2 linked regions of the Paraglaciecola sp. L3A3 genome follow. The protein of the gene in region 2 interacts with the protein of the main gene of each other region in a pairwise test. Links are inferred from orthologs where the notes say so. Each region holds a gene or a part of one and is shown on either strand. Other genes may lie near its edges. The genes, in order: cysE and cysK.

Region 1 (7,804 bases), 2.3 Mb from region 2 along the record:
GATGAAACGACATAGTCTAAAGTTTACTCCAGAGGAACATTATCGTTATGGATTATCGGCTCAACAAAAAAAACGAATTCAGCAACAAACAGAAAAATTGAGAAGTGAATAAATAAACGACCCTGATTATGCTAATTATTCATTGTTTTTAATCAGATTATTTAAGCTATGGATTGTTAAAGACATAGTCAGTGATTGCTTGAAATGATATAACTGCTTTTAGAATCTCTAGTTAGTTCATTTTTAATTGGCTAGACAATAATTTTAGTTAAGTAGTGACAATGCAAATCCAGTTCTCAAAGATGCAGGGCTTGGGTAATGACTTTGTGGTTATTGATAATGTAACCCAAAATGTGTTTTTTTCTCCGGAAAAAATCCGTCAATTATCCGATCGAAATTTTGGTATCGGCTTCGATCAACTTTTGTTGGTTGAACCACCGTATGATCCTGATCAAGATTTTCATTATCGAATCTTTAATGCTGATGGAACGGAAGTTTCCCAATGTGGTAACGGTGCTAGGTGTTTTGCTCGATTTGTGAAAATGAAAGGGTTAACTAACCGTAATAAAATCGTAGTCAGTACAAAGGCTGGCCGTATGGTTTTATATTTGGAAAAAGACGGACAAGTCACAGTGAATATGGGGGTGCCACAATTTGCACCACACCTAATTCCACTAAAGGCCAATAAACAAGAAAAAACTTATATTATCCGAGCGGATGATCAAACCTTTTTTTGTGGTGCTGTATCCATGGGCAACCCTCACTGTGTATTGTTAGTAGATGACATAAATTTAGCAGATGTGGAAACAATGGGGCCTCTGTTAGAAAAGCATGAGCGATTTACTGAAGGGGTTAATGTTGGTTTTATGCAAATAATTAACCCTAGTCATATTAAGTTACGTGTATATGAAAGAGGGGCCGGTGAAACACTCGCTTGTGGCAGTGGTGCATGTGCCGCAGTGGCTGTTGGGCAGTTACAAAATAGATTAAGTAAAGATGTGAAGGTTGATTTACCTGGTGGAAGTTTAAAAATACGTTGGCAAGGGAAAGACAATGTATTAAAAATGACCGGAGCAGCCGAGCATATTTTTGACGGCTACATAAATTTATAAGAGTAGGGGGGATTTTTAAATAATATGGAAATAAATACTGCATTAGAAACAGATGAACAATTAAGTGCTGAACAGGTAGTAAACTACCTGTTAGATAATCCTGATTTTTTTGCTCAACACCCTAATCTTGTGGAAAAAATTGCTATACCTCATATTCAAAAAGGTAGTGTGTCTTTAGTCGAATTACAAAGTGAGCAATTGCGTAAGAAGGTTCGCAGCCTTAATCATAAGCTTAGTCAATTAATCACAATTGCTAAAAAAAATGAAGAAATTTATCGGATATATGCTGACTTAAATATCAGAATATTGAAGTGTACTTCAATGGATGATTTAACCTTTGTTTTAGAAGAAGTGATTCAAGAAAATTTACAGTTAGCATCTGTCAGTTTAATGCCTTTCAAAGGTGCCCATGCGCTACCAGAAATTCAACGTCGTTTGTTCATTGAAAAACGTTTTAAAAGAGACAAACACTTCTTTGGACGATTAAGTGACCACGAAAGAAAATTATTATTTGCAGATCAAGATGCTAATTCAGTGGCTTTGTTGCTGTTAGGTGACCAAGGGGAGCTGGGTATTTTGGCGATTGGCAGTAAAGATCCTAGTCACTTTAATCCTGATATGGATACTTTGTTGATTTCACAATTACAACAATTTTTGAGTATTTTACTACCTAAAATTCTTAGCTACTAATTGTTGGGTAATAATCAGTTTAGAAATTTGCGTTTAATATATTTATGATTTTCTATAAAAAACTCAATCCCATTCAAGCCATTACTTTTGATTTAGATGATACTTTATATGAAAACGGCAGCGTAATTAAAAATGCTACGGCATCGTTGCGAGCGTTTCAGCATAAGGAGTTCTCTATCACTAAGTCTTTAGATACACAGTACTGGCGTAAAATAGAAAAAGAGTTACTAATAGATCATCCCATATTACATAATGATATTGGCCAGCTTAGATTTCGCTCTTTACAGCTTGGGTTTCAGCAACTTGGTTATAACGAAGAGCAAGCTGTTGATGCAGCCAGGCGGTGTTTTCAACACTTTTATGATCAGCGCAGTAATTTTTCTGTCGATGCTAATATTCATTGGATTTTAAAAACATTAGCCGAGAAAATACCTCTGGTGGCTATTACCAACGGTAATGTAGACGTTGAAAAAATTGGCATTGCCGATTATTTATCAGCCTGTTTTAAATCTAGTGTGACAGTACCTATGAAACCAAACATAGCTATGTTTGATGCGGCTCAAGATATGTTAGCAATACCGGCTAAAAATATTTTGCATGTGGGAGATAATTTAGAGAAAGACGTATTTGGAGCAATTCGAGCAGGCTATCAAGCCGCTTGGTACGCAGAAGATAGAGAAATGTCGCTTAATAGTGAGCAGACACTTACTTTACCTCATGTGCAGTTACAGTCACTCAATCAATTATTAGAGTTAGTCTTCTAGAATATTTTGTTGCATGGTTTCGCAAGGGTTCTGGCATCTAGGTTTACCTACAATTTTGGCCGGGATACCAGCGACGGTAACATGTGCAGGTACGTCGTTTAAAACAACACTACCGGCGCCAATTTTGGCTCCTTCACCTATAGTAATATTACCCAATATTTTGGCTCCTGCCCCAATCATTACCCCTTGACGAATTTTAGGATGTCGGTCGCCTGCTTCATTACCTGTACCACCTAAGGTGACGGATTGCATGATAGACACATTGTCTTCAATTACCGCAGTTTCGCCTACTACAATCCCTGTCGCATGGTCGAACATCACTCCTTGGCCTATATGAGCTGCAGGGTGGATGTCGATAGCAAAAACTTCTGAATTACGACTTTGAATAAAGAGAGCTAGCTCTTTTCGACCCATTTTCCACAGTTGATTAGCTAGTCTGTGCACTTGGATTGCTTGGAAGCCTTTAAAATTGAGCAGTACTGTTAAATGAGTGTTCACCGCAGGGTCTCGATTAAACACAGCTTGAATATCGAACATAGCTGCTTCAGCTATTTCTGGGTGTAGCAGATAACATTGCTCAAACATTTCTTTGATGGTTAATGAGCCCATGACTTTATCTGCTAGTTTATTCGATAGGATAAAACCTAAAGAGGTTTCAAAGTTATGGTGAGCAAGAATACATGTGTGTACATAACTAGATAACAAAGGTTCACTTTCACTTAAGTTTTTTGCTTCTAGTTTTAGTTGTTGCCAAAATTCAATGCTCATCACTTTGTCTCATCATTTTCAAAGGTATTTCTACTAACCTTATTTTTGGGGATGAAGTAGAAAAATAAAAGGTATAAATGCTTTTCTTTGCAATATAGGCACAAATTAGCAGGGCATTCTGCTGAGTATTGCTTTCATTAGTGTATTTAAATACAGTGCTTTGTTATAGTAAAGGCAAATATCCTTTTCAAAATTTGCCCATGGACGTATCTAGACTTCTTGATGAACTAAACGATAAACAACGTGATGCAGTTGCTGCTTCTGCCACTGACATGCTGATCTTAGCTGGTGCCGGTAGTGGCAAAACACGAGTCTTAGTGCATAGAATTTCTTGGTTAATGGAAGTGGAAGGTATTGCTCCTTATGGCATTTTAGCTGTGACCTTTACCAATAAAGCAGCCAAAGAAATGCGCGGGCGAATAGAGCAACTACAAGGAAGTCCTTTATATAGCATGTGGATTGGTACCTTTCATGGTATTGCCCATAGGTTATTACGCACCCATTATGCAGACGTTAACTTACCTGAAAACTTCACTATTTTAGATTCTGATGACCAATATCGAATGGTTAGACGAGTGATTAAAAGTCTTAATCTTGATGAGAAACATTGGCCGCCTAAACAAGTACAATGGTATATCAATGGTAACAAAGATGAAGGCTTACGCCCTGAGCATATTGAGACCTACGGAGATGCTAATCAACAAAAAATGCGCGAGATTTATCAGGTATATCAACAAACCTGTGACCGTTCTGGGTTAGTTGATTTTGCTGAGTTATTGTTACGAGCTCATGAATTATGGCTGAACAACCCTAACATATTAGCCCATTACCAAAAACGTTTTAGAGCGATATTAGTTGACGAATTTCAAGATACTAACAATATTCAATATGCTTGGTTAAGGTTACTTGCTGCGCCAAGCAATAATATGATTATTGTGGGGGATGACGATCAGTCTATCTATGGTTGGCGAGGTGCCAATGTAGAAAATATACAGCATTTTTTGCGAGATTTCCCTACTGCTAAAACCGTTAGATTAGAACAGAATTATCGTTCTACGGGCAATATATTACAAGCCGCTAATGCTGTTATTGATAATAATCAGGGGCGTCTAGGTAAAGAGTTATGGACTGAAGATGGCAATGGAGAAACGATTTCTTTGTATGCAGGTTTTAATGAACTTGATGAAGCTAGATTTAACATCTCTCGAATAAAAGAGTGGCGTGATACTGGTAATGCCTTGGTTGATTGCGCCATTTTATATCGTAATAATGCTCAATCACGGGTACTCGAAGAAGCCTTACTTCAAGAATCAATCGCTTACAGAATATATGGCGGATTACGCTTTTTTGAACGCCAGGAAATTCGTGATGCCCTTGGGTATTTGCGCTTAATTAATCAATCTATTGATGATGCGGCATTTGAGAGAATAGTGAATACCCCTACTCGTGGCATGGGGGACAAGACCTTATCGCAGATCCGCGAACTAGCCAAAGAACAAGAATTGTCTATGTGGGATGCAAGTCAGCGGATGTTACAGGAAAAACGTCTAACCGGCCGCGCATCTAATGCATTAAGTGCTTTCATTCAACTTATTAGTCAGTTAGGCCAAGATATTGCGCAGTTACCTCTTGAGGAACAAGCTGATCATGTGATCAAACATTCTGGCCTATTTGCTATGTATAAAGCAGAAAAAGGTGAAAAAGCCCAAGCTAGAATTGAAAACTTGGAAGAATTAGTGACGGCTTGTAAACAATTTGTCGTGCCTGAAGAGGCTGATAATATGACTCCCTTATCTGCTTTTTTAGCTCATGCCTCTTTAGAATCAGGTGAAACACAGGCTGATAGTCATCAGGATGCGGTGCAAATGATGACAATTCATTCATCTAAAGGTTTAGAGTTTCCATTGGTGTTTCTGGTTGGGGTAGAAGAAGGCATGTTCCCTAGTCAGATGAGCAATGATGAGCCTGGCAAAATCGAAGAAGAAAGACGTCTTTGTTACGTCGGTATGACACGTGCAATGCAAAAGTTGTATATCACTTATGCTGAGAACAGACGCGTTTATGGGCAAGACAAATATCATACTCCTTCACGGTTTATTAAAGAGATCCCCGCTGAGTGTATTGAAGAAGTCCGCTTGCGCACCACTATTAGCCGACCGGTACAAAACCGTTTTACGGCAACTACTGGGCATACTGCATTTGAATCGACAGGATTTCAGTTAGGTGAAAGGGTATGCCATCCTAAATTTGCTGAAGGTACAGTGCTAAATTATGAAGGGTCGGGTGAGCATGCCAGAGTGCAAATTAACTTTGATGAATTCGGTACTAAATGGTTGGTGATGTCGTTTGCTAAGTTAACTAAAGTATAGTTGGATTAAATGTGTTGTTTTTTGTTATATCTATTGTGTAATAACCACACCTAAGTTAACCGGTTTTTAGTGATTCTATATTTATGCAACGTAAAGTACTGATTATTGAATATGACTCAAGTAGCATGAAAGTACTGCGAAACTTGATTTCTAAGGCGGGTTTGCGTCCTGTATCTACCGCTAGTTTAATCGAAGCAAAACATGTGTTTTCAGCTTCTGCACCTGAAGAGTATTTGTGTGCAGTCGTTAACTTTAATTTGCCAGATGCAACTAAGGGACAGGCAGTTGATTTTGCCATTCAATCTTTCTTACCCACAATAGTGGTAACTGATACCTTAGATGATGAAATCAGAATTGATATTCTGCAAAAAAATATAGTTGATTATATTCCCAAAGAAAATGCTCAAGTTTATGAATATCTCACAAGATTATTGGCAAGATTAGATAAAAATAAAAAAGTAGGCGTATTGGTAGTAGATGATTCACGAGTGGATAGAAGTGCAATGGTTTCATTATTAAGAAGGCATAATTTTATTACTTATGAAGCACAAAATGCCAGCCAAGCTATACAAGTGTTAACTAATCAATCTACTATTAAACTGGCAATTATTGATGAAAACATTCCAGGCATGTCTGGTTTACAAATGATTTCTAAGTTACGTAGAACATATAGTGAAGAAGACTTGGGGATTATAGGTATCGCAACTGATAGCAATAATGGACTATCAGCTCGGTTTATTAAAAGTGGCGCTAATGATTATTTATATAAGCCTTATTGCCATGAAGAATTTCTCTGCCGGATCATGCAAAATGTTGAGAGGTTAGAGAATATAGCCACCATAAAACGTGTGGCAAATTCCGATTATTTGACTGGTTTACCTAACCGACGACATTTTTTTTCTTGTGTTGAAGCCATACAAAAAAACAAACCGAAACAACAGAGTTTAGCCATTATTGACATCGACCATTTCAAGAATATAAATGACACTTATGGCCATGATTGCGGAGATTATGCTTTAAAAGAAATAGCTAAATTGGTAGCTGATTTTTTTGCTGACTATATTGCTGCTCGTTTTGGTGGTGAAGAATTTTGTGTCTATTTTACAAATACTAATGCAGAAAAAGTATTCGAAATCATGAATGTATTTCGTGTCGCTTTGCAAAATACAACTCTGATTTTTGAAAAGCAACACATATATTGTACTGTAAGTGTCGGTTTAACTAGTCAAACTAAAGGCGGTATTAATGGAATGATACGCATGGCTGATGAAAATTTATATACCGCTAAAAATGGTGGCAGAAATAAAGTAATTAGTAATTAGTAGGAATACCAGATTTGTTGAACATGGCACTCATTAAACAGCTGTTAATCATATTTTTACATTTCCTACTTTTGGGCTGCGTCAGTTTTGGCGGGCCAGCTGCACATATTGGCTATTTCAAATCGACTTTTGTCGATAAATTGCAATGGCTTAAAAATGACGAGTACGCGAATCTCATTAGTCTGAGCCAAATTTTACCCGGTCCAGGTTCCAGCCAAATTGGTTTTGCTATTGGTTTACATAAAGCAGGTTTATGGGGGGGAGTTGCTGCCTTTATTGGTTTTACTTTGCCGTCGTTTATCTTGATGTATTCTTTGGCTTCAATTACAGATTTTAGCCAGTCTAAGCCTTGGTTAGTGGGTTTAATATATGGCCTTAAACTATTAGCTGTAGTAGTCGTACTTGATGCAGTGATTAGTATGTTTAAGAGTTTTTGTAAAACTAAAGTTGCCATAAGTATTGCTCTTTCAAGTGCCGCTTTGTTAATGCTGGTGAGCTCTCCTTTGTGGCAAATATTTGTGATATTAAGCAGTGCGGCAATAGGTGTGTTAACGAGCCGTACAACAGAAAAAAGTGTGCCCTTCAAGTTTGACTCAAATAAATTTAGTTACTGGCCATTGTTAGTGTTTTTGGTTTTATTTGCACTGAGCTTGGTTAGTTGGTCTGCAAGTTATGCCAATATGTTAGCGCCCTTTATTCAGAGTGGCAGTTTGGTATTTGGAGGCGGACATGTAGTTTTACCTTTATTACAGGCATCACTAGGAGATAGCATTAGTCAG
Region 2 (7,821 bases):
CCAAAAAGTACAACTAATTATTATAACTGTAATGGGCATAAATAGTTGTTTAAATGTAAAGGGAAGGCGAGTCATTGGTCTTGTTTATTGAATTGTTTCTATTTGTTCTAATAGTACCGAATTTTAATCTCAAAAGTTATTTGTATTTGCAAATCGTCCTATGCCTAGTTAATGTCTCAACATACTATTTGTTTATCTGAGACTACGACATTTTGAGACCTCTATACCTTATTATACTGTCACTTGTTTTTTATTCACTTTTTGTCAACTCAGCCCCAAAACGTGAGGATAGAGAGCCTGAAGCGGCAACTGGATATCAAGCAAAAAAAGCATTTACAGCTAAGGAATATATGGTTATTGCTGCCAATCCGTATGCTTCTTGGGCAGGCAAGAATATTATTAATAAAGGTGGGACGGCAATCGATGCAGCCATTGCCGTACAAGCTATGTTGACCCTTGTTGAACCTCAGTCATCAGGTATAGGTGGTGGCAGCTTTATTTTATATTGGGATAATAAAGCAAAAAAGTTACATACCTATGATGGCAGAGAAACCGCCCCAAGTAATGCCAGCATAGATTTGTTTTTAAAAGACAATCAACCAATTAAATGGATGGATGCAGTGGTTGGTGGACGTTCTGTAGGAGTGCCGGGGACATTAAAAGCGCTGGATATGGCTCATAAAGAATTTGGTCATTTACCCTGGGCTGAATTATTTCAAGACTCGATTAAGTTGTCAGATGAAGGGTTTATTGTATCCAAACGGTTAGCTAAATTAGTAGCAATGGAATTACATCCTGGTTTAAGAAAATTTAGAACATCATCTGTGTATTTTTACCCACAAGGTCAAGCTATTAGAGAAGGACAACTTAAAAAAAATAGTGCGCTAGGGCAAGTATTTAAAACAGTGGCAGAGCAGGGCGTAGATAGTTTTTACCAAGGTGCTTTAGCCGGAAAAATTGCTAAGTCAGTGGCATTTTCAAGTATTAATCCGGGGCTATTAACAACCAAAGATTTAACGAGTTATAAAGCAATAAAGCGTTCTCCTGTTTGTGGCAAATATAAAAAATATAATATTTGTGGTATGGCCCCACCCAGTTCAGGTGGTATTAGTGTATTGCAAACATTACGTACTTTAGAGCCTTATCATTTAGAACAATATCAAGCTAATTCTTTGACTGCTCTGCATCTATTTACTCAAGCATCTAGATTAACTTATGCAGATAGAGAACTGTACATTGCTGATGGAGATTTTAACCAGTTACCCTTTGCATCTATGTTAAGTCATCGTTATCTAAAACAAAGAAGTCGGCATATATCTCTGAATAAAGATATGGGAAAAATACGAGCAGGCAAACCATTTGCACAAATCAATTTTCAACAAAGTGAAAGTTTTGAATTACCTAATACCAGTCATTTTTCTATTATTGATAAACAAGGAAATGCCATTTCAATTACCTCTAGTATCGAGTTTGCTTTTGGCTCTGGTTTGATGGTTGAAGGATTTTTGCTAAATAATCAATTAACTGACTTTTCATTTAGTCCTTATAAATTTAATAAACCAGTACTAAATAGGGTAGAACCAAACAAACGCCCACGAAGTGCTATGAGCCCTACTATGGTATTTGATGAAAATGGGCAGCTAATGTTAGCCTTAGGTTCACCTGGCGGCAGTCGTATTATCAGTTATGTGGCTCAAACATTAATTGCCGTATTAGATTGGAATTTAGACATCCAACAAGCGATTAATTTACCTAAGATCACCAATAGAAATGATTATACTGCCCTTGAGAAAGGCACACAGCTTGAGAATATAAAACCTAACCTAGAAAAATTAGGTCATAAAGTACAAATAAGGGAACTAAATAGTGGCTTACATGGATTCCAAATATCCAATGGCCATTTAGTGGGCGGTGCAGACCCAAGAAGAGAAGGTGTAGCAGTGGGACAGTGATTTATGATGAATAAATTACTGTGCACTAATATCGTCTACTCGCCATTCTTTATCGATTCTTATTAGGCTAACAATACGAAGATCTTTTAAAATGTTTCCATTTAGATCTCCTTCAAAGAAAAGTGATATTTGTGCTTGTTTGGCAAATTCACTGCGACCAGCACTTCTAGTGCTGGGTTGAATCGCGACTTTATCAAAGCGCATATTCAATACATGTTTTTGTACCGCTTTATTGGTGTGATAAGAACGTAACAAGCGTTGCATTTTTGGGGTGCTCAATTTGATTGCACCGGATAAATTATCGGTATGATAAATTTGATTAAAAAATTCAATTGCTGCAAATTCAGGTACATCTGTATCTAACATGCCAAATTTACCGGCGCCTCTTCTAGGTTCGGTTTTCTCGCAAGCATTAAATATGACCACTAAAATTAATAAAACGGATAATTTTTTAAGCATATTTTGCATCAATTAAATAAAGTTTGTTTGATGGTAACGTGTTTTATTTAAAAGAAAAAGAAAGGGAGGCTAAAAGCCTCCCTTTTTAATGAAAGTTAACTTGTTTGTTACTGGATATTTTCAGCGTCTGAAAATTCACCAGCAAACAGCGGGCTACTCAAATAACGTTCTGCAGCACTCGCTAATAATACCACTATATGTTTGCCTGCATTTTCTGGTTTTTCAGCAACACGTTTAGCTGCAACCACAGCCGCACCAGATGAAATTCCTACTAGGATCCCTTCTTCAGTCATTAATCTATGTGCCATAGCGATAGCATCTTCATTACTGACTTGCTCAACTTCGTCAACAAGATCTAAGTCTAAGTTACCTGGTATAAAACCAGCACCAATACCTTGGATTTTGTGTGGTCCAGGCGTTAAATCTTGACCAGCTTTAGCTTGCGTAATAACAGGTGAATCTGTCGGCTCTACCGCTACAGAAGTAATAGCTTTACCTTTAGTATTCTTAATATATCGACTAACACCAGTGATTGTTCCACCCGTGCCTACGCCAGCAACAAAAATATCAACTTTACCGTCTGTATCGTCCCAAATTTCTGGGCCAGTGGTTTTTTCATGAATTTCAGGGTTAGCTGGATTCTCGAATTGATGTAAAGGTACATATTTTGCTGGATCGGATGCAACAATTTCATCAGCTGCTGATATAGCCCCTTTCATACCTTTTGCCGGCTCAGTCAACACTAAATTGGCGCCCATTGCCTTAAGTAATTTACGACGTTCTAAACTCATTGAACTAGGCATAGTTAAAGTTAATTTATAGCCTCTAGATGCTGCAACAAAAGCAAGGGCGATACCCGTGTTACCACTTGTTGCTTCAACAAGTTCATTGCCAGGTTTTAAAATGCCTTTTTTCTCCGCATCCCAGATCATATTGGCCCCAATTCGGCACTTAACACTAAAACTTGGGTTTCTTGATTCAATTTTAGCGTAAACATTACCGCTTGTTACCCGGTTTAGTTTTACAAGAGGTGTGTTACCAATTGAAAGTGAATTATCGTCATAAATCTGCATCGTTTTTCCTTTTATTTGTAATATAGCTTTTGTTTTGAAATAAAGGTGACTGGTTATGCCCGTCATTTGTTTAGTTAAAGCAAATCTAACAATAATATGTATCATTGATAAATTTTTGCTCACAACAGAATCGTATTATTTCATTAATCTATTGTTAGATTAGGCCTAAGACAGAAAAATCAAAGTGTTTTTTTGCTATATCTTATGGTTAGCAGCTATTGTGGATTGTTTATGGGCTTAATACAGTTTAATTGCCGTGTATTTATTGGTAATGCTTTGCAACAATTTAAACATATAATGTTTCAAGGTATTAGTTTACGATTTTTTTTAGCGATTAATTCATCCATAATTATTTATAGAAATATAAAAAGTAAGCATAAGTAAAACTAGGAAATATAATAATAACAAATGGCAAATAGAATCCATCAATTGTTGGCTTATTGGTCAGCGCATAAAGACTCTCAGCAATGGGTGCTAGCCACCATTATTCAGACTGAAGGTTCATCATATCGTAAAGCTGGTGCCATGATGCTGATCAACGATCTAGGACAATATTATGGCATGTTAAGTGGTGGCTGTTTAGAATCTGATATTATGCGTCAAGCAAGGCGATGTTGGGATAATCAACAGAACCGTGTTATCGAATATGATATGCGTGAAGAAGAAGACCTTGCTTGGAAACTTGGCATTGGTTGTGGTGGTATGGTCAAAATATTGCTGCAACCAGTTAATGCAAAAAATAACTATCTGTATTTAGCTGAATTACAACATGACTTAACTGAAAGACAATCTGTTATTTACAAACAAAACATAGACTCAGCTTTCCCTAATAACCAGATTATCCATCTACAGGATAATCTGCATCAAGCTGAATCGGGTTTGCTTAAAATCGACCAACAGTACTATTTTATCCAAACTTTAAATCCTGCACCATATATTGCAGTTTTTGGAGCAGGGGTAGATGCTAAACCTGTAGTTGCTATTGCGGCAGAACTTGGTTGGCAAGTGATTTTGTTAGATCCAAGAGTAGGCTATGCCAAAGAAGGTTATTTTAAAGGGGCAATGCAAACCATACGAGAACCTTTTGAACAACTAATCAATGCAAAGTGGTTAAAACAAATCGATGCCGCTTTTGTATTAACTCATAATGTAAAATTAGATGCAGATGCACTGGTGCTTTTACAACATAGTAACGCAAATTATATCGGCTTACTCGGTCCTACTCATAGAACCGATAGAGTATTAGATGCAGGTTTACTGACTAGAAATTCATTGACTGTGAATTTGGCTAATCCTGTTGGATTAAGATTAGGTGGAGAATTACCAGAATCTATTGCGCTGTCTATGTTAGCCGAAGCTCATGCAGTAATTGAACATGGTGATGCTAAGTCTATTAGTGGGTATTTAAAGTAATGTCGACAACTGTAATATTATTAGCTGCTGGACAAAGTAAAAGGTTTGGTGGCATTAAACAACTGGCAGAAGTGGGACCGCGTGCGCTGATCAACCATTGTTTAATGCAATTTTTTTCAAACAATAAATTAGTAGACAACATTGATGAACTTTTTGTCATTTTAGGTAGTAATCGAGATAAGATACAAGCCGTCATTCCTGACTATATTAAGACTCATTTTGTTGAAAATTGGTCATTGGGTATGGGCCAAAGTATCGCCGAAAGTGTGAAAAACTTATCAATAAGCAATAGTCATATTTTTATTATATTGGCTGATCAAATTGCTATCAGTACAGAGATTGTTAATAAAATGTTGTTGACTTCGACTGTACACCCATCAAAGATAGTGGCTGCTCAATACTCGCAACAATTAGGCGTTCCAGCTATTTTTCCAGCACAATATTTAAATCAATTACAGAATTTGACTGGAGACAAAGGGGCGAGAAACATAATCCAGCAAAATATTCAGAATGTTGTATCTTTAAGTATTCCAGAGGCAGCTTACGATATTGATACACCTGAAGATCTCTTAATGTATATACAACAAACTAAATAATTAAAGGAGCGGTACTAATGATCCGTTTTACCCTAAATGAGCAACCGACAGAAGTGGATTCAGAAGCAGATACCCCATTGTTATGGGTTTTAAGAGACGTATTAAACCTAACTGGAACAAAATTTGGTTGTGGTATGGCACAATGTGGGGCTTGTACTGTGCACCTTGATGGTCAGCCTATTCGTTCTTGTGTTATGCCTGTTTCTGCTATTGATGGTAAGTCAATTACAACCATTGAAGGCTTAGCACAAGATGCAAGTCACCCAGTGCAACAAGCCTGGATTGAACATAATGTTCCTCAATGTGGTTATTGTCAGTCTGGCCAAATTATGAGTGCGGTGGCGTTATTAAAAGAAAATCCGGATCCTGATGACCAAGCGATTGATAATTATATGCAAGGTAATATTTGTCGCTGTGGTACTTATCCAAGAATTAAAGCCGCGATTAAAACGGCAGCAAAAAATAGTCGTACTGCAAGCACGAATTTGGACTACGACTTAGCGGTAAATGTAGGAGCTGAATCATGAAACAAGCTATCGATTTACATAACATCAGTCGTAGAAATTTTTTAAAACAAACTGGCGTGGCTAGTACTGGCTTTGTGTTGGGCGTGGCACTTCCTTCAAGTCAGGCTGTTTGGGCGGCAACCAATACTCAATCTTCTGCTAACGAATTAAATTTGTTTGTCAGTATCGATAAAGACAACACTGTGAATATCATTTGTCACCGCAGCGAAATGGGCCAGGGTATACGCACAGGTATTCCACAAATTGTGGCAGAAGAATTATGTGCTGATTGGTCTAAAGTCAATGTAGTGCAAGGTCTAGCAAACAAAGCCTATGGCAGTCAAAATACCGATGGTTCACGGTCAATACGTAATTTTTATACCACTATGCGTCAAATGGGCTCAGCTGCTAGAACTATGTTAGAGGCAGCCGCTGCCAAGTTTTGGAATGTAAAACAAAGTAATGTGTTTGCTGATAATGGTTTTGTCCACAATCAAGTTACGGGGCAAAAATTAAGCTTTGGTTACTTAGCAGAATTAGCGGCAACTATGCCAACACCCGATACAAATAAACTTACTTATAAATCACCTTCTGATTTTAAGATCATAGGGAAAGATGTACCTATAGTAGATTTAACAAAAATGGTCACAGGCGATACAGAATTTGCCCAAGATATCGTTTTAGATGGAATGGTTTATGCCAGTATTGAACGATGTCCAGTGATAGGTGGTTCGGTGAAATCTTTCAATAAAGCAGCCGCATTGAAGGTTTCGGGAGTGATTGATGTTATTGAAATGCCCAAACAAAATTTTCCAGTAGTATTTAAGTCACTGAATGGCGTAGCTATTATTGCTAAAAATACTTGGGCTGCACTTAAAGGTCGTAAAGCATTACAAGTGGAGTGGGATTTAGGTGATAACCAATCTCATAATTCAAAACAGTATTTAGCAGATTTGACAAAAAATATAACGACTAAAGGGCAAAGCGTACGAAGCACAGGTGATGCTTATAAAGCAATCGATCAAGCCGCTACAAAACTCAGTGCTACTTATACTGTACCGTACCTTGTGCATGCGCCTATGGAACCGCCCGCAGCTACTGCAATAGTCTCAGATGATGGGTGTGAACTTTGGGTTTGTACACAAGCCCCACAAGGGGTTCAACAAACTGTTGCTGGAGTATTAGAGCTTCCTGTTGAAAAAGTAACAGTACATGTCACCTTGTTAGGTGGTGGATTTGGTAGAAAATCTAAACATGATTTTTCTGCTGAAGCTGCAATTCTGGCTAAGAACACAGGTAAGCCAGTTAAAGTAGTGTGGAGTCGTGAAGATGAAATCCGTTCTGGTTATTATCATGCTATCAGTGCTCAGCATTTTACCGCTGGCTTTAATGAAACTAATCAAGTAACAGGATGGATCCAACGTTCTGCTTTCCCTAGTATCATATGGACTTTTGATGGCCAAACTACAGAGCCATCAGACATGGAGCTTTCTCTAGGTTTTGCTGATATGCCATTGACCATTGAAAATTTATCCTGCGAAAGACACACAGCTAAAGCACACGTTAGAATTGGTTGGATGCGTTCTGTATGTAATATTCAACATGGTTTTGCGCTGGGTTCATTTGTCGATGAAGTGGCATTAGCATCAGGTAAAACCACACAAAACACTTGGTTAGAATTAATCGGCGATACCGATATAGTCGATGTTAAAGCTCAGGGTTTTAATTATAAAAATTATGATATGCCTATACAGGATTACCCAATAGATAATCGCAAATTAAAACATGTGCTTAATTTGGTGGTGAATAAATCCCAAGCGAA

Evidence for each region.
Region 1: the proteins of cysK (region 2) and cysE interact in binary tests that used the Escherichia coli proteins (3 or more experiments, as listed by UniProt). The link is inferred for Paraglaciecola sp. L3A3 from one-to-one orthologs.

What each region holds. Positions count from the first base shown.
Region 1 is NZ_CP047023.1:178,388-186,191, forward strand. Bases 1,445-4,426 are described here. They hold cysE (serine O-acetyltransferase), read right to left. Parts: upstream 3,335-4,426; coding sequence 2,555-3,334; downstream 1,445-2,554. Other genes in these bases: GQR87_RS00750 (DUF484 family protein), read left to right, coding at 1,445-1,802; GQR87_RS00755 (HAD-IA family hydrolase), read left to right, coding at 1,847-2,566; uvrD (DNA helicase II), read left to right, coding at 3,535-4,426. Outside these bases: GQR87_RS00740 (family 43 glycosylhydrolase), read left to right, coding at 1-112; dapF (diaminopimelate epimerase), read left to right, coding at 282-1,112; more of GQR87_RS00750, read left to right, coding at 1,137-1,444; more of uvrD, read left to right, coding at 4,427-5,703; GQR87_RS00770 (diguanylate cyclase), read left to right, coding at 5,787-7,025; chrA (chromate efflux transporter), read left to right, coding at 7,049-7,804.
Region 2 is NZ_CP047023.1:2,445,242-2,453,062, forward strand. The notes cover bases 1,502-4,500. They hold cysK (cysteine synthase A), read right to left. Parts: upstream 3,485-4,500; coding sequence 2,519-3,484; downstream 1,502-2,518. Other genes in these bases: ggt (gamma-glutamyltransferase), read left to right, coding at 1,502-1,952; GQR87_RS10265 (hypothetical protein), read right to left, coding at 1,968-2,411; GQR87_RS10275 (XdhC family protein), read left to right, coding at 3,893-4,500. Also shown: rrtA (rhombosortase), read right to left, coding at 1-39; more of ggt, read left to right, coding at 213-1,501; more of GQR87_RS10275, read left to right, coding at 4,501-4,897; GQR87_RS10280 (nucleotidyltransferase family protein), read left to right, coding at 4,897-5,493; GQR87_RS10285 ((2Fe-2S)-binding protein), read left to right, coding at 5,511-6,020; GQR87_RS10290 (xanthine dehydrogenase family protein molybdopterin-binding subunit), read left to right, coding at 6,017-7,821.